One region of the Paenibacillus nitricinens genome, then DNA from elsewhere that is predicted to be linked to it. Evidence: riboswitches for the same ligand, from Rfam matches in the RefSeq annotation. Region 1 holds a riboswitch; each other region holds the start of a gene.
What was found. A riboswitch is a leader RNA that binds a small molecule or an ion and turns the genes downstream of it on or off. The one in region 1 is predicted to bind thiamine pyrophosphate.
Positions count from the first base shown of each region.

Region 2: it holds a riboswitch for thiamine pyrophosphate, as region 1 does, so the genes downstream of both, ACN6KS_RS01370 (ECF transporter S component) here and ACN6KS_RS02085 (ABC transporter substrate-binding protein) in region 1, are expected to answer to the same signal.
Region 3: it holds a riboswitch for thiamine pyrophosphate, as region 1 does, so the genes downstream of both, ACN6KS_RS12485 (ABC transporter ATP-binding protein) here and ACN6KS_RS02085 (ABC transporter substrate-binding protein) in region 1, are expected to answer to the same signal.

Region 1 is NZ_CP183948.1:465,111-471,012, forward strand. Features, by position in the region: gene ACN6KS_RS02070 (ABC transporter ATP-binding protein) at 1-261, opposite strand, end outside; gene ACN6KS_RS02075 (ABC transporter permease) at 278-1,039, opposite strand; gene ACN6KS_RS02080 (thiamine-binding protein) at 1,036-1,329, opposite strand; gene ACN6KS_RS02085 (ABC transporter substrate-binding protein) at 1,620-2,669, opposite strand; TPP riboswitch at 2,829-2,939, opposite strand; gene ACN6KS_RS02090 (hypothetical protein) at 3,094-4,548, opposite strand; gene ACN6KS_RS02095 (MFS transporter) at 4,629-5,843, opposite strand.
Region 2 is NZ_CP183948.1:292,973-298,874, forward strand. Features, by position in the region: gene hflX (GTPase HflX) at 1-771, opposite strand, end outside; gene ACN6KS_RS01365 (hypothetical protein) at 1,360-2,163, shown strand; TPP riboswitch at 2,257-2,368, shown strand; gene ACN6KS_RS01370 (ECF transporter S component) at 2,476-3,111, shown strand; gene ACN6KS_RS01375 (ABC transporter ATP-binding protein) at 3,108-4,604, shown strand; gene ACN6KS_RS01380 (energy-coupling factor transporter transmembrane component T family protein) at 4,546-5,337, shown strand; gene ACN6KS_RS01385 (DEAD/DEAH box helicase) at 5,519-5,902, opposite strand, start outside.
Region 3 is NZ_CP183948.1:2,848,027-2,853,928, forward strand. Features, by position in the region: gene thiD (bifunctional hydroxymethylpyrimidine kinase/phosphomethylpyrimidine kinase) at 1-688, opposite strand, end outside; gene thiM (hydroxyethylthiazole kinase) at 710-1,504, opposite strand; gene ACN6KS_RS12475 (ABC transporter substrate-binding protein) at 1,545-2,579, opposite strand; gene ACN6KS_RS12480 (ABC transporter permease) at 2,576-3,349, opposite strand; gene ACN6KS_RS12485 (ABC transporter ATP-binding protein) at 3,330-4,229, opposite strand; TPP riboswitch at 4,260-4,363, opposite strand; gene ACN6KS_RS12490 (amino acid ABC transporter substrate-binding protein) at 4,574-5,410, shown strand; gene ACN6KS_RS12495 (amino acid ABC transporter permease) at 5,462-5,902, shown strand, end outside.

The DNA of each region.
Region 1 (5,902 bases):
GATCGTTCCTGCATCAGGCTTCACTAGTCCGCCGATCATATGGAATAAGGTGCTTTTTCCGCAGCCGGAAGGACCGACGATCGAAACGAACTCTTGCTGCTCTACCTTAAGAGAGACGTTGTTCAGCACGTTCGTCTCGCGGCGGCGATGGGTGAAGGACTTGGAGATGCCGCTTACTTCAAGAGCAGGTGGTGCAGTATGAGCTTCAGGAGAGCTTATGATTTCTGATGTTCTGTGCTCTATTTGCGTCGCTTGAGACATACAGGCATCTTCCTTTCTATGAGTTACGGCGCGGTTTCCAGCGAACTAACCATTTTTCGAGCAAGGCGATAATCGCAAAAAGTACAAGACTAAGGAGCACAATAATAACAATAGCGACAAACATCCGATCCGTACGGTAAGCCGATTTTTGCAGGAGCATATAGTAGCCAATCCCTTTATCCGCGCCAATCCATTCAGCGACCACGGCTCCCATAACCGCATAGGTAGCTGATATTTTCACACCGGAAAATAGTGCCGGTATAGAAGACGGAAGCTCCAGCTTGGTGAAGATTTGCCACTTGCTTGCGCCCGCCATTTTCATATAATTCATCATGACCTGATCACTTTGAGACAAGCCGCCCATTGCAGCGACAGCTACCGGGAAGAAGCATACCAGTGTAATCAGTACGATTTTGGGCAAAAGACCAAAGCCAAACCAGATGATAAGCAGTGGTCCGAGTGCGATAGAGGGAACATTTTGGCTCAGAATAATCAGTGGATAAAAAGCGCGTCTAGCCCAAGGCAAAAGATGCAAAAGTAGAGCGACGATCAAGCCTACACCTGTACCAATAGGAAAACCGATTAATGTGAGTCGGAGCGTAGCCATCGTATGAGCCCAGAGACCAGAAGCATTACTGGTGGATTCGCGGGCAATATCAGCAGGACTCGGCAGAATCCAGGATTCGATATGGAATAGAGAAACAGATAACTGCCATACGGTTAAAAAGAAGACGACCGCCACAAGGGGCGGCCATATTAGCTTCCAGGTCGATCTCACGGCCGATATTTCTCCGTCAATTTATCCATGCTGATTCCGTTAGGATTATGAGCGATTTTGATTTGTGAGATCACGCTTGGACTACCAGCTTCGATCAGCGCCTCCTGCATTTGACGTACAACCTCCAGGAGCTCGCTCAGTTCACCTTCCATAGTAGTTTCCAGTGGATTCACCTGATGTTTAACACCGGATTTTTGAATAACTTCAATCGCTTTATCTACGTATGGGATGGAATCCTCATTGTTTGGAGTCTTAGGAATTACTTGAATGCTGAGCAATGTGTTAGCCACAATAATCAATCCTCTCAATTTGTATAGGTAAGTTCAAAAAGCCAACTTTGATAACGAAGTAATTCAGGAAGCGGATTCGACATCGAATCTTGAACGAACTTGGGAAGTCCGGTACTCACGTAGCACATCACTACGCTCCGTTCCTCCTTCCTCAAGTAACGTTCAACCTTCTTGGTTCTGAAAGCCGACTTTTTGAGCTCTCATTGAAGTGGTAAGTTCAAAAAGCCAACTTTGATAACGAAGTGATACAGGAAGCGGATTGAATCTTGAACGAACTTGGGAAGTCCGGTCTACTCCGCCGGTAAAAAATCATTCGTGAATGCACTAGCTGCATCCAGCGGTTTGTCCAGCAGCTTCAAATCATACATCCAGTCGCCGTAATTCTGCCAGACCTCGGTTTTTTGCTCTCCCCAGCGGGGGGCGTCGTCTTTATATTTCGGGCTAAGCCATTTTTGGCTGGCTAGGACAAGCTCGGCATCAAGGTCAGGCACAGCTTTGGATAATGTAGCGGCAGCCTCTTCTGGATGATCAATCGCATATTGATAACCCTTCGATGTGGCTTTCAGGAAAGCCTTCACCAAATCTGGATTCTCAGAAATCTGCTTCTCGCTCGTGGTCAGCACAGGGGTGTAATAATCGAGCTGAGGCGCATAATCCTTCAAGTACAGCATATCCAGAGGCTCTCCACGCAGTTCGGCTTCAATACCGGTCCAAGCGTAGAAGATCCAAGCGAAATCAATGTCACGTTTGACTGCGGTAAAATAGTCAGCTTCACCAATACTGATTAGCTTCACCTTTTTCACATCGCCACCAACAGGGTCCATGATCGCCTTCATGGCTGCTTCCTCGGCGGGAGATCCCCAGCCTCCGTAAGTTTTACCCTCAAAATCTTTTGGCGATTTAATATTGCGATCCACTGGAGCGGCGAATCCCGACGTATTATGTTGAATAATGGCTGCAATCGAGACAAGGGGAACGCCTTGTAGACGAGCTAGAGTCAATCCTTCCTGAGCGCTGATCCCAAAAGCAGCTTCCCCAGAAGTAACCATGGTATCGGAGCCTGCTGCGCCAGGTTGAACGATTTCTACATCCAGACCTTCTTCCGCGTAATAACCAAGATCCTTGGCTACGTAAAGACCGGTATGATTCGTATTCGGTGTCCAGTCCAGTGCAACCTTAACTTTGGTAAGCTCTTTTGGAGCATTTGATCCGGTCGCTGCATTCGATTCCGCAGCAGTCCCTTTGTTTCCAGCTGTATTCCCGTTGTTGCTGCCGCATCCGGCAATCGCAAGAATGAGCATACAGATGAGGCTAAGCATGAGTGCTTTTTTGACATGCATGTCTTCTTCTCTCCTTTAAGGTTGCCAGATCCCGTCATCCAACATGAACCATAAAGTGTAGTATGTACATTTCTTCTACATCTTTTGTGATCTACACAAAAAAAGCGCCCGAGTGATCGGGACGCTGGCTTGGCGCAAGGTTAGTAAAGGTCACAGGGACCAAAACCAATTGGCAATTCCTACGCTGGCATTATCCAGATCAGGTATAAGGGTCAGTATCTTGTGGGATACAATCTCAGCCGGCCAATTCCAGCACCCCTGGTTCTATGAAGTTAACGGGTATTTCCACTTGAAATATAAGAAAGTTTAGGTTTTGCACCTATACTTTATAGCTTATATTTCTTGCATACGCTGTATTATAGACGGCTGTTCTCGGAATGTCTAGTAGCATGATCCTAAATTTTTCAAATCTCTTAGTCCGTTTTCATTCATCCAGATCTTTATGTTTCTTGCGATGACGCCGCTTAAGCTCAGTAACCAGAGCACCTAGTGTAAGGACAACACTGATCATTATCCCGCTCATTATCACGAAGAGAGCAAGAAACTCAAAGGGGGAATAGCTAACCATTTTACTCCACTGAATCTTTCCATCCAGATCGTCAATGACTTGATTCATGCCATAAATCCCACTTACCACCGTAAATACAGTGAGGATCATCAGCAGATTATCCCGGCGCTTCGACTGGAATTTATCTTGATACTGAAACAGGTCAGTCAATGTTTCTTTTACTTCCTCGAATAGAGCGTCGTTCCCGTATACTTTACGCAGCTGAAGAAAAATCTCCCGTCCTTGCGACTGTGAGATTAGCTCTAAGAAATAAAACTTTGCCGAGAATTTATTAATCGAGTAGATTAAATTATCGATCTCATCATAATCGTGGTTTATGCGTAGTCGGGAATGCATATTTGCCAGCTTTAGCAGAACGATTTTGTGGAAAATATTGAGTAGAAATCCGTAATAGTATTGCCCGTACATCTGGTCGGCCAGGCTAATGGCGATCTTTGGTTCAGCTCGGGTAAGGCAGCAAAAGGTCTGCTCATTCATCATATAATACGTGTCTGGGCCCCATCGATTATAGGAATGCTCATGACAATAATTCGCAATATACGCTGGGTCGCTGGCACTGGCATAGGGCTTGCCGTTCAGATCAATTCCATCAAGCTGAGAGGCGCGATAGCGGATATTTACACTAATCTCATCAGAATCTCCTTCATTCTGAAAGCCGTAAAAGGCTTGCACCTGCATTCTTTCATCTACGAAAAAGGGAAGGGTCTCGAAATAAGCCCCATTGATATCCGAGTGATCCAGAAAAGGCTCCAAGCCATCTACCAGATTTCGGAAGACAAAATCCTCTACCATCTCATAGGTCTGTTCCCCGCAATGGATATAGGTATAATCATCCTGTACGAAGGTATTCTCAAGCGTCCGGAAGCGGTCCGCGAATTCCAGTGCAATACTAAAGGGAATCGAATCCCCCTCAAGCTGGACACGCATGGTCACAAATCCAAGCTGAAAAGGACATATGAATATATCCGTCGAGAGAATTTTAAAAAATATAGACTGCTGAGGAATCTCTAGGATACAGTCCAGATCATTGACTCTGGAAAAGCGGCGGAAAGAGTCCACATCCTTCTTGCGTGGAAAAAGAATGTGTGCAGCAAACGGTAAATAGGTACGCTCCAGCCGTTCATGGGAAACACAGTAGCCTTCTCCGTAATAGGCATTTTCTAGCTCTTTATTATCCAGAAAAAAACGTGTGAAGCCATCATCCTGCAATTGTTGGATGAGCTTCTTAGAATCACCCTTTTTTATTGAAAAGGGAAAAATAAACTGCATAAGCGCAGTATGTAATAAAGGTTCAGTTGAAAGCTTATCCATTCATCGTCCATCCTTGTGCTCAGAATATGCTTATAGATGACATTACCCTTAAAAGATTAGGTTGATACCATTCTAACATTCTAAATACTGGAACTCTTTCTTTGTACTGCTTGCCTGGATTGGAATCTCCATGCGGCAATGCTCAGCAAGAATAGGAAGGCGGCAAAGCCGGCAAGTACCCCAGCAGTTTGTGCTACTTTTAAATGGTCCATAGACCAGCCCATAAATAGGGGCAGCAGAGCTCCACCGACACCTCCAGCAGCGATCATTATGCTGGGTGTTGATTCTTCGGCTCCTGGCAGCATCTTGCTGGAGAAGACTAAAGCTATGGAGAAAATACCGGACATAAATAGCCCAAGTAGCATAATTACGATGAATGCAGCTAATCGATTTTCTGTGAACGGAAAAAGAGCCAACAGTAACAAGGTCAGTAAACAGCTACATAAAATGTATACACGGTAAGAAATTTTCTCTGCAATCACTCCAGCAAACAATCTTCCCGTAGACATAGCTAGCCAAAAGAAAGTGACTGTCAGCGCCGCCGCAGATTCTGTCATTCCTAGCTTGGCGATAAAGATGGCGGGCATAAAGTTGACCAGACTCATCTCCGTACCTACATAGAGAAAGAAGAAAAGAATGAAGATACCCAGCAGAATCCATTGTTTCCCTTTATACGGAAGCTGTGTGCTGGACTGCGAGGAATGCGGGGATGCTGAGACTTTGCGAGGTGCTCGCTCGTCTAGTATACGTTGCAGATTCCCGAAATGGCCTCTTCCCCAGAGAATGAGGGAAAGTAATGAGAAGCAAGCGACAATTAGAAATGTCAATCTCCATGCTCCGGTAGCAATGAGCGGACTGGCGATAAGAGGCATTAGGAGTGCCCCTACCCCAAAAAGGACTTCAAGTCGGCTCATCGCGATCGCGGTTCCTTCTGTCACAGCTCCGATAATGATGGTGCCGATGACGGCTTCGATCATACCGAAACCAAAGCCAGCCGCAACAGCAATGACATACATCCATCCCCAAGGTGGCAGAAAAGCATATGCAATTTCAGCAGTCAGGAGAAGAGCGGTGGCGATAATGATGCCTCCTCGTTTGCCAAAACGGCGATTGAGTAGGGGAGAGACAAGCACACCAGCCAGAAAACCAGCGAATTGACTAAAGATTAATTGCCCGCCGGCACTATAATTTTGGTCATAATGCTGTAACAGAACGGGAAGAATAGATCCCAGTACGACATGAGCAAGTCCAATGACAAAGTAGGAAAGACAGCCGATCCAAATCAGTTTTTTCACGAAGTAAGCCCCTTATATTGAATGTAGTTTATGGAGTAAGGTCGGATTCAATGTGAACC
Region 2 (5,902 bases), 170 kb from region 1:
TGTTAATAAAAAGGTTTTGTGATCCGGTAGCTCAATGCTCCGAACGGATGTCTCCAGCGTAGCGAATAACATATCCTTGGCGAACACTTGCTTATTAGAGCCTGGATGATACGTCTCCACGATTACATTCATTAAGCTGGACTTGCCGGTATTCGTATAGCCGACGAGACAGACGACAGGAACCTCATTCTTATGCCGCTGCTTCCGCTGAATTTGGCGCCTTGCTACTTGCTGTTGAAGCTCAACCTGTAATGCTGAAATCCGTTCTTCAATTCTTCTGCGATCCAGCTCCAGCTTTGTTTCACCAGCGCCTCTGTTCTTCAGCCCAGCACCACCACCTTGTCTGCCGAGAGATTCTCGGAGACCTGTTAATCGGGGGAGCATATATTGCAGCTTAGCTACTTCCACTTGCAGCTGAGCTTCTTTGGTCTTCGCTCGTTCTGCGAAAATATTCAGGATCAGAATCGTCCGGTCAATGACCTGACGGCCTAGAGAGGACTCCAAATTGCGAATCTGTGAAGGAGACAGCTCATCATTAAAAATAACAATAGGAGCATCATGCGCTTCTAAGAGAGCAGATAATTCTTGGATTTTGCCTGTGCCGATATAGTGGGAAGGGTTGATCCGACTTGCCTTCTGACTAAGCTCTCCTACAACTTCTAGGTCACAGGCAGCTGCCAGATTAGTGAGTTCTTCCATCGAATAAGCGAAGTTTGTTTCGTTTTGTAGCTGGACACCGACTATAATAGCTTTTTCTCGTAGTTGTTCCATATATTTATTCATCCTCCAGTAGTAAATAGTAAACGCAAAAAAACACAGGTCATCTGCCTGTGCTTATGGTTCGTTAGAGGACGTCAGAACAAATGTGTAAGGGGAAATCTCCGTTACAACATTAGGGTCTTCCATAGATATATCAAATTAAACAACGGCTGGGGCGTAGGGAAATGATAACTTAATCCCTTACGAGCAGCAGTTGGTTTAAATTATAAGAAAGTATAAGTTTCACGATATACTTTATCCTTATAATTCTCACATAAACGCTACCGTCCTTATAAGGACGCCGAAGGCGTTTTAGTTTGTTGGCTTCTATGGAGTTAAATGGGTAGACCTATCCTGAGTCCTCTGCACATGGGCAGAGCTTTAGCGCTATTCAATTAGCCGCGCAAAGTTCTAACTCGGATAAAATCTATCACACGTAACCCTCCGTTCATAAAAAGTTAAGTCGAGTTTACCACATCCTTTATTTGGTGGCAAATCTGTATTTTATATCTGTTTAGCACTTCTCTATTTTAATATCATCCAAGAATTCTAAAAATTGATTGCATAGCATATAGATATAATTTGATATGAATAGGAGGTGTGAAGACATTGCCTGTCCTCTCTACAAGCACAATCATTAATTTACCTGTCGACGGTACCCGTCCAATAGATCAAGTTGTGATCGAAGTAGTTAACAATGGATCAGCTGGAGCGGCTTGTTATTTAACGGGTTTAGCCAATAGTGCAAGTCCTCAGACAGTCTTTATTGAAGAATTATTTGAGCTGCAATATCGGGAAACGTTAAGTAAGACCTACCCTATTGTAGAGGATTTATTTCAATTTAATTTTGTGTATTCACAGGAGCAATTAAAGATTCAGGTTTTTCTTGTGGATGTGAACGGTGTCTGGACGGCCGTTAATCTGGAAGTGTTTCAAGTAAGCCGTATAACCTCGGAAATACGTGATAACGTATCGGTTACATCGACTGACTTCGCAGCGATCAGCTTTATGAGGAGTCCTGCCTTTACTATTCCACAAGGTCTTGCGGCTGAAATTAGACCGGCTGCTTTAGATATTCTATCCAAAAGACCTGTGCGTTATATGGTCGTTGCAGGTGGAACTCTGGATGGGACATTTGAAAATTTCCCTACACCAACTACGGATATTCCTGTCACGGACACAGCACTGCTTGTCAATTACACCTGCACTACGGTCACGGGTGGAAAGGTGATTATGCAAGGTACAGGATCAGGGATCTCTGGTGCGTATGCGAATTTGGCCGTTAACTTGCTTAACGAGCGGCTCTCTTACGAGCTTCAGGATGAGCCGGTTACTTTGGTAGTTAACTCACTCTCAGGTGATGATGATCTCGCCGTCACTTTTAAGATGTCCGAGCAATGGTGAGCGTTCTACACTTAGATACCGCGATAGGGATACCCAAGGAACGAAAATCATATTGTAAAAAGTTTACTTATGATATAAGTTATAGGAAGTTGAATCGCAATAAACGGGTGCTTGATGAAGTCAGGCTGAGATAGCGGCCTTATGCCGCTGACCGTCAATCTGATCTGGGTAATGCCAGCGTAGAGACGTTATTGTCGAGCATCCTTTTTTTGATGCCATGCGCAAGCCTACCCATTAATGGGTAGGCTTTTTAAAATTACTCACATCATGCGAGCAACGAATCCAAGAACCTAGAAGGGAAGTTGTTGAAGCATGGAACAAGCTAAGCAAGGACAAAGGCAAGGACAACAAGACAAAGGGACGAGGTCACGGGGATTGAAGCTGACTGATATTCTGGTAACCATCGTGATCGCGGTCGTATTCGGTATTATCTATAAAATCTGGGGACCGATGTACGACGTGGTCAAACCGCTGGGTACCCATGCGGAGCAAACGATATACGGCATGTGGTTCATTGCCGGGACGTTCGCGTTTCTCATCATCCGCAAGCCGGGAGTGGCGCTTCTGGCTGAGATTGCGGCGGCTTCCGTTAGTGCGCTATTGGGCAGTGAATGGGGGCTTTCGACCTTGTATTACGGCGCGTTGCAGGGATTGGGCGCGGAGTTAGTCTTCGCGATTTTCCTCTATCGCAACGCGAACGTCTGGGTCACGTCGCTGGCCGCGCTCGCGGCGGCGGCGGGTTCGTTGGTGCTGGATTTCGGCTACGGTTACATTGAATCGTTGTCCGCTTGGAACTATACGCTGCTGATCGGACTGAGGGGACTCGGAAGTATCGTCATCGCCGGTATCTTCGCCTTCGGACTGTCCAAAGCGCTTGAGCTCACAGGCGTAACCAAAGTGTTGAGACCGGCGTCCAAGGCGGACTATGACGCATTGACACGACTATGACGGCTGGAGTCTCCATAGCTGCGAGAGTTAAGAACCTAAAGCTTAAGTTTGCCGGAGAGGACTCCTTGTTGTTCAAGGGCATTTCCCTTTCTTTCCACCAGGGGGAGAAGACGCTGCTGCTCGGCCCGAGCGGATGCGGGAAGTCGACGCTGCTGCAGGTGTTGAGCGGTTTGATTCCCGGTTCGATCGAAGTTCCGATGATCGCTGAAGAGACATTTGTTCCCGAGCGATGGGGATACGTATTCCAAGATCCGGATACGCAGTTCTGTATGCCATATGTGGACGAGGAGATGGCTTTCGTTCTCGAGAACATGCGCGTCCCCCGCGAAGAAATGGCAGGTCTGATCCGCCTTTATCTCGCTCAAGTCGGCTTGAATATTCCTGATATCCATATCGCAATCCAATCGTTATCGCAAGGGATGAAACAGCGATTAGCCATAGCTTCCGTTCTGGCTATGGAGCCAGAAGTGATTTTCCTGGACGAACCGACAGCGCTGTTGGATAGCGAGGGTACGGAGCTGGTATGGTCTGCGATCAGAAGCCTGTCCGGAGGCATTACCTTGATCGTCATTGAACATAAGATCGAAGGCGTAATCGACTTTTTCGATCGGATCGTCGTGTTATCCCGTGAAGGAGTAATTATCGCTGACGGATCGCCGACGGAAATCTTTTCAGCTAAAAGGAGAGAGCTACAAGAATACGGAATTTGGTATCCGGGCGTCTGGGAGGACTATATCGAGAATAAATCCCGGAGGTCAGACTGCATTACTCGTTATTCAAACGCAAACGATCGGGAAGATGTCTATCTGGAAATGGACAGGTTTCGTGGGAAACGAGGGAACAGGGCGGTCATCGAAGTAGGGAGGGCAATCGTCACCCCTGGTCAATGGATCGGGATCATCGGCCATAACGGAGCGGGTAAGAGCTCCTTGCTGCTCTCGATCATGCGACTGATTAAGACCGAAGGGATATGCAAGATAGCAGGCCGGGAAGCGGAGCATGTTGCGCAAGCGGCCGAGCATATCGCATTCGTTTTTCAAAACCCCGAATTTCAATTTGTAACACATTCGGTACGGGAAGAGATCGAGTATTCGTTGTTGCTGGATGGCGTTCATTGCGAAATTCGGCGTGCGACGGCGTATAAGCTAATGGAAGAACTTTATTTAGAGGACGTTGCGTCGCGGCATCCGTATCAGCTGTCGATGGGGCAGAAGAGACGATTAAGCGTCGCGACGGCGATCGTAAAAGGGCAACACATATTGCTGCTAGACGAGCCGACCTTTGGGCTGGACGCACGGAATACGTTCTCTTTGCTCGAGAAGCTTGAGCGGCTGCTTTCGGCGGGAGCCTCGATTATTATGGTCACGCATGATGCGCGGATCGTAGAAAATTTCTGCACAGCGTCATGGAGAATCGAAGACGGGAGACTTACTGATGTTATTGACCTTTCCCCACCGGGAAACCTGGCTACACCGCGTCAATCCTACGCTTAAGATCGTTCTGTTCTCTCTCTGGTTCGCGGCAATTATTCTCATCCACGACTTTAACGTCATGGTGAACGTAGCCATCGGCTCGATGCTGCTGCTTCCGTGGTCCGGGCACCCATTACGCAGATTGCTGTTATACACCTCCCCTTTCTTGCTGATGTTCGTGTCTACATCTACGGGGATGATGTTCTTCGGCAAGGGAGAGACGGAGTGGGTCCGATGGGGATTAGTGAACATTACGGAAGAAAGCTTCTACAGAGGGCTGCATCTGGGGTTCAGGGCACTGAGCATGGCGTCGGTCGGGCTTCTGTTCGGTCTGACGACGAGGCCGGTAAACCTCTTCTACTCCTTAATGCAGCAGGGGAGATTACCGGCTAAGTATGCTTACAGCTTCTTGGCCGCGATGCGGCTGGTGCCTATTCTCGCAGAAGAATTCCAGACCTTGCACCACGCATTGAAAGTCAGGGGAATACGCAAACGAGGGAGGATATTTAACTTCTACCAGCTGTTGCAACGATACGCGATCCCTTTGCTTGCCCAAAGCATACGACGCGCCCATAGAATCGCGGTGGCTATGGAGGCGAAGCGGTTTTCTGGGCAGGCCAAGAGAACTTATTATTATGTTATTGGCTTTACGTACCGCGACGTCCTATTCACCGCATATGCGGTCGGCGTATTCTGGTTGGCATTCCTGGCCGGAATCGAATGGCCTTACGCGGACATTACCGATGTTCGTTAAGCCGTAAAGGATGACATGCACAGATTCGTTGGTGGTTAGAGAATGATTCTGATCTTATGCCATCGTTCAGTAACAAAAAAAGCAGAAACTCGGATATAAAGAGTTTCTGCCTTTTTATTGGATTAAACAAATCTTTCGCTACACTATCCAGCATCTTCTTGAGTATCTAAAAGCGGCAGGATTAGTCTGTTAAGCCTCGCCGCAATGTAAATAGGTCTGTCAAAGCCTCAGTAGACAGCTCGGTAATCCAGCCTTCGGAGCTGGAGATGACATTATCGCTTAGCTGCTGCTTACTCTCCAGCATCTCATCAATTTTTTCTTCGAGCGTCCCGAGGGCGATGAATTTATGCACCTGTACATCACGCGTCTGGCCCATCCGATAGGCGCGGTCCGTCGCCTGGTTCTCAACGGCCGGATTCCACCAGCGATCGAAGTGGAATACGTGGTTGGCTGCGGTTAGATTCAGACCGACACCTCCAGCTTTAAGTGAAAGGATGAACACATTCGGCTGATCAGTCGGTGGTGCATCTGGAAGACTGGATCCTTCGTCCACAGAAGGTATAGG
Region 3 (5,902 bases), 2.4 Mb from region 1:
CAACGGATTTGCCTTTGGCTAGCTCAGCAGTAACTGCTGCTGAATAGGTGCAGCCTGTGCCGTGCGTGTGTCTAGTCTGAACTCGTTGACTCTCCATAAAGATGAATTCGTGACCATCATATAGGAGATCCACAACAGCCTTAGTTGAGGTATCATGCCCACCTTTTAGCACTACATAGTTAGAGCCCATGGCATGAATGATTTTAGCCGCTTCTTTACGATCGTCTATAGTAGTGATGCTTCTGTTGGTAATCATTTCAGCCTCTGGAATATTGGGTGTCGTCACTAAGGCTAGCGGGAGGAGATGATTGATTAAGGACTGAACAGCTTCTTGCTGTAGCAGCGTGGAACCCCCTTTAGCAACCATCACAGGATCAACTACAAGATTACGCCAGCTGTATTGCTGGATCTTCTCTGCTACGATACAAATGATGTCACTGTTAAATAGCATCCCAGTCTTCACGGCCTCAGGCTTCAAATCAATTCCAATGGAATCAAGCTGTTGCGTAATAGCTTCCAGTGTCAACGGAAATACGCCCTGAACTCCTAGTGTGTTTTGGGCTGTCACAGCTGTGAGTGCGGACATGCCATATACAGAAAGCTCTTGAAAGGTTTTTAAATCTGCCTGGATGCCAGCGCCACCACCGCTATCCGAGCCGGCTATAGTTAAAGCTTTGGATATAGTCATTCTGTTCACTCCTTAGGGTTGTTATCTGAGTTGTTTAATTTTTGATTTATCTTTGTAAGTTTCAGCTGTGAGCAAGCTCAATTGATTTAGAAACTCGATTTGAAAGCTCCCCGGACCTTGTCCAGTCGTTAGTTCAGCGGCGATTTCAGCAGCCACTCCATAGAAGGAGAGAGCTTCGACTGCTGCTTCAAGAGATGCTCCTTCACTTACCGCAAGAAATGCACCGACTACTGCACTTAGCAAACAACCGGTTCCCGTTACTTTTGTTAGAATAGGGTGACCATTGCTGGCAATGTAGGTGTTATCTCCATTTGTGATGACATCATCTTTTCCGGTGATGATAACCACACAATCTAACTTCCGCGCAGCTGTCTCAGCCAAGACGACGACATCGCCCTCACCTTCACCAGCATCCACCCCTTTGATAGACCAGCTCTCACCAATGACATTGGCAACTTCAGCCACATTGCCACGTAGAGCGGTAATTTGCATCTCATTCACAAGCTTTTGAGTGACAGCTGTTCGATAAGCAGTGGCTCCCGCACCCACTGGATCAAGAACTAAGGGAACGCCGTGCTTATTCGCAGATTGTCCCGCGAGCACCATAGATTGAATGGCGTAGTCATTCAGTGTGCCGATATTCAGAACTACGGCAGATGAAAATGCGGCGATATCTGCCACTTCTTCGTGAGCATCCGCCATAAAGGGGGAGGCTCCAAGCGCTAAAAGACCGTTGGCTGAAAAATTCGCTACCACGATATTGGTGATATTGTGGATCAAGGGATTGAATTCCCGTACTTTGGATAGATAACACATGATAATTCCTCCTCAAGTTTTATGGGCGAATAGCTAATGTTTAAAGATTAATAAAAGCATCCTCAGCTTTGATGTCAGTAGACAGTAAATCATTGTCTGATAGCCACTGTCGTACCTTCTCCCAAGACGCGGGTTCTTGATATCCAAAATCTTGGTCACCCGCATTCATTAGCGGTAGTAGAATAGCCAGACTCTTCTCTTCAATTTGCTTATCAAGTGGAGAGGTCTCATCTTCGTGTGAAAGCAGCAAATTCAACGCTTTTTCCGGATTCTCCTGCACAAATTGTTGTCCTTTAGTAATTGCATTTAGAAACTTTTTGAAATAGGACTCAGAATTTTGTATTCCTTGATCGCTGGCGACAAGTACTAGCTCGTAATAATCAGGGACTCCGTAATCCGTGGGGTTGAACGAGTTCACGGAATGCCCTTCTTTTTCCAAGATTAATTGTTCGTGGTTAATGAACCCTCCCATAATGGCATCCACTTGCCCCGTCGCAATCGCCGGAATAAGGTCAAAGCCTACGTCGATTAATTTGCTGGCCTTAGGGTCACCCCCATCGTTTTGGATCATCGTACGAATCATGGCTTCATAAAGAGGAATGGAAGAATACCCAATCTGTTTACCTGTGAGGTCTTTGGGACTATGAATGTCTCCAGTCTGAGGTACCATTAAATGATTAAGCGGATGTCTCACAATCGCAGCAATCGAACGTACTGGAATGTTCTCACTGCGTGCCATGAGCACCTGAGGCTGATAACTAAGCGCTAAATCGATTTGATTCGCTGCTACAAGTTTCAGTGCGTCATTGCTGTCTGCGGGCATTTGGATCTCTACGTCCAGACCTTCCTCTTGGAAATAACCATTCTGCTCAGCTGCATATAAAAAAGAGTGAACGGCATTGGGATACCAATCGAGCATAATCGTCAGCTTGTGCGTTTGTTTAATTTCGTTATTAGATGAATTAGCAGGAGTATTGCTTACATTGGATGCTTTTCCGCAGCTGGTGAAGATTAGGACTGAACATATGAGAAATACGGGAATAAGCCATTTTCTTTGGAAATTCAAATCATTCATTGCTTAGATCCTCTTTTCTTTAAAAATAATGGTTCGAGCAGAGCTATCATTAGAAACAACACTATACCAAGCGCGGACAACAGAAATACAGCGGCGAACATTTCGGCACTTTGCAAATTTCCGGCCATCCTTCGGCTAAAGTAACCGAGTCCTTTGCTGCCGCCGAGCCATTCGCCGATGGTCGCTCCAATCACGGAGTACACAATGGATAGCTTTAGTCCTGAGAAAAAGGAGGGCAGCGCCAGCGGGATTTGGGTTTTAACGAGCAGTTGCCAGCGGTTGGCGCCAAATGTTAACAATAAGTCTTTGTAGGCTTGACCACTTGTACGAAATCCGTCATATGTACTCACAACGACTGGAAAAAAAGCAGTTAGAAACACAACAGCCACTTTGCTCCATAGCGTATACCCGAACCACATAATAAAAATGGGGGATAGCGCGATTAACGGAATCGTCTGACTGATAATAAGGAACGGATAGATGGCCTTTTCAAGGGGACGAAACAAGTACATTCCGGTGCCCAGCAGTGCACCACAAATAACTGAGAGAACAAAGCCTACGCATATTTCCTGCAATGTCGCCAATAAATGCGGTCTGAGTAATTGCCTGTGTTCGATCAATGCGATGCCTATTGAAGAAGGTGCAGGTAGGATAAAGGCTGGAATCAAGTGAAGACGAACAACTGACTCCCAGATCACAAGAATGAACAACAGCAGTAGAATGAAGGGAACGTAATTGTTAACATATTTTTTAAAAGGTATGGGCTGCATACAGTCTCCGCTCCAACTCTTCCCGTAACGCTATAAACCGGGGTTCATAGTTCAACTTGTAATGTCTTGGCCTCGGTAAATCAACGACAATCTCCTGGATTTCGCTATGGATTCCTCCAGACAATAAATAAATCCGATCGCTTAGTAATAGCGCTTCCTCTAGATCATGGGTGATGAGCATCACTGTTTGACCCAGCTCATCCCAAAGCTCCAATAGCCAACGGTGTATCTCACGTTTGGTCATAGCATCGAGCGCTCCAAACGGCTCATCTAGCAGCATAAGACCGGTCCCGCCACCAGCTACAAGCGTTCGTAGAAATGCGACTCGCTGTTTCATGCCACCCGACAGCTCATGGGGATATGCCCTCTCTACATCGGCTAAACCGAAACGTGAAAGCATTTCTTGAATGCGAGAGATCGTCTGTTGTTTGCTAAACGTTGGTTTAATCTCCCAGGGCAAAAGACAGTTGTCGAGCACGGTTCTCCAAGGCAACAGCAAATCCTGCTGAGGCATGTAAGCGATCTGACCTAAGCGAGTAGAGGATGACGGGTTCGAATGAATTATTATTTGCCCGTGAGTGGGTTCGAGCAAGCCTGCTATAGTTTTGAAAAGCGTGCTTTTTCCGCATCCGCTAGCCCCAATGACCGAGACAAACTCTCCTCTGCTGATATCTAAGGATAGATCTGCAAATACAGGGGGGTGTTCAGATTCCGGAAAAGAGTAGGTTAAGCCTTGAATGGATAGGATTGTCGTGATGATTGAACCTCCTAAACGTTTTGTGATGGATAAACTTCTTGTATGCTTAAGTTTTGTGATTGATTGTAAACAAATAAAGACCCATTCATTTCCGAAGGGAAATAAATGGGTCAAAAAGTTCATTCTGCATAGGAACACTAAAATGCATGGGATGAAAATTCTGCTCCACTTCCCTCCGCTGGTATGATCCAGATCAGGTTCCAAGGGTCCGGAGCTTGAAGCTCCGTCTCAGTCGGCCGACTCCCCTAGTGAAATAACAGGTCCATATTTAATTTGTTTATAAATATACCATATCTTTCTGAGATGTAAAGAGAGGATCTTGTGAAGGATTATTCTAAGATTGGGTAATATAAGGGTAGAGATTTACCTAATATTACAATTCCGATGTATATAATCGACGGTATACAGCGGCCAGTGTAGTATACAATTTACCGGATGAATTCCGGGTAAAGAGAGGGGAATTAATTATGAAAAAACTAAGTTTAACTATTCTATTGGCGTTAACCGTGGTGTTTGTAGCGGCCTGCGGCAATAATTCGAATACCGGTACGTCTAAGAATTCTTCAGCTGGAACGAATGCTGGAAATACAGCCACTGCACAAAACAGTCTGGAAGCTGTTAAAGCTAGCGGCAAATTGCGTATAGGAACAGAAGGGACCTATGCACCCTTTACTTATCATGACGCTTCGGGCAAACTGACCGGCTTTGATGTAGAAATTGCTGAGGAAGTAGCGAAGCGTCTCGGTGTTGAACCAGAGTTTTTTGAGACACAGTGGGACGGTATTTTTGCTGGGATGGATGCCAAGCGGTTTGATGTTATTTTTAACGAAGTATCCATTAATGAAGATCGTAAAGTGAAATATGATTTCTCCGAACCGTATATCGTATCTAAAGCGGTATTGATAGTGAGTGAAAACAATGAGGATATCAAAACCTTTGCAGATCTTAAGGGGAAAAAAGCCGGACAATCTCTGACCAGTAACCTGTCTGATATCGCCCGTGAGAACGGGGCTGAAATTGTAGCTACAGATGGCTTCAATCAAGCGATGGACCTATTGACCTCAGGCCGAATTGATGCAACTGTAAATGATGGTTTGTCTTATCTAGACCTGAAAAAGCAAAAGCCTGATGTAAAAATTAAAGTAGTAGATGAGATTCCAGACGGTTCACAAAGCGCAGCTGTTTTCTTAAAAGGCAACGAAGAGTTGGTAAAAGCAGTTAGTGATGCAATTGTTGAAATGAAGAGCGATGGCACGTACTTAAAGATTTCTGAGAAATACTTTGGTGCTGACGTTTCAAAATAATTCAAGGGTTCAGAAGCTAACCAGCTTGGAGCCAAAAAAGGATGTCTAAAAATGGATGACCGCAAAATACAAATTTTCTTAGATTCACTGCTACCCCTGCTAAAAGCTGGGGTGGCTTTTACCATTCCATTGGCATTGATATCATTTGCACTGGGAATGATCTTAGCGATATTGACAGCACTGGCTCGTCTCTCCCCGTGGATACTTCCGAAGCTAATCGCCCGCTTTTATGTATGGGTCATTCGTGGAACCCCATTGTTAGTACAACTGTTTATTATTTTTTATGGTTTGCCGGCAGTGGGAATTGTGCTCGACCCTTTCATAGCCGCGACCATTGGATTTACGCTTAGTGTAGGGGCTTATTCATCGGAAATCATCCGTGCGGCTATTCTGTCGATACATAAAGGTCAGTGGGAAGCGGCTTTCTCCGTTGGGATGACTCGTACCCAGGCACTGCGCCGCATTATTCTGCCACAAGCTGCCCGTGTTTCT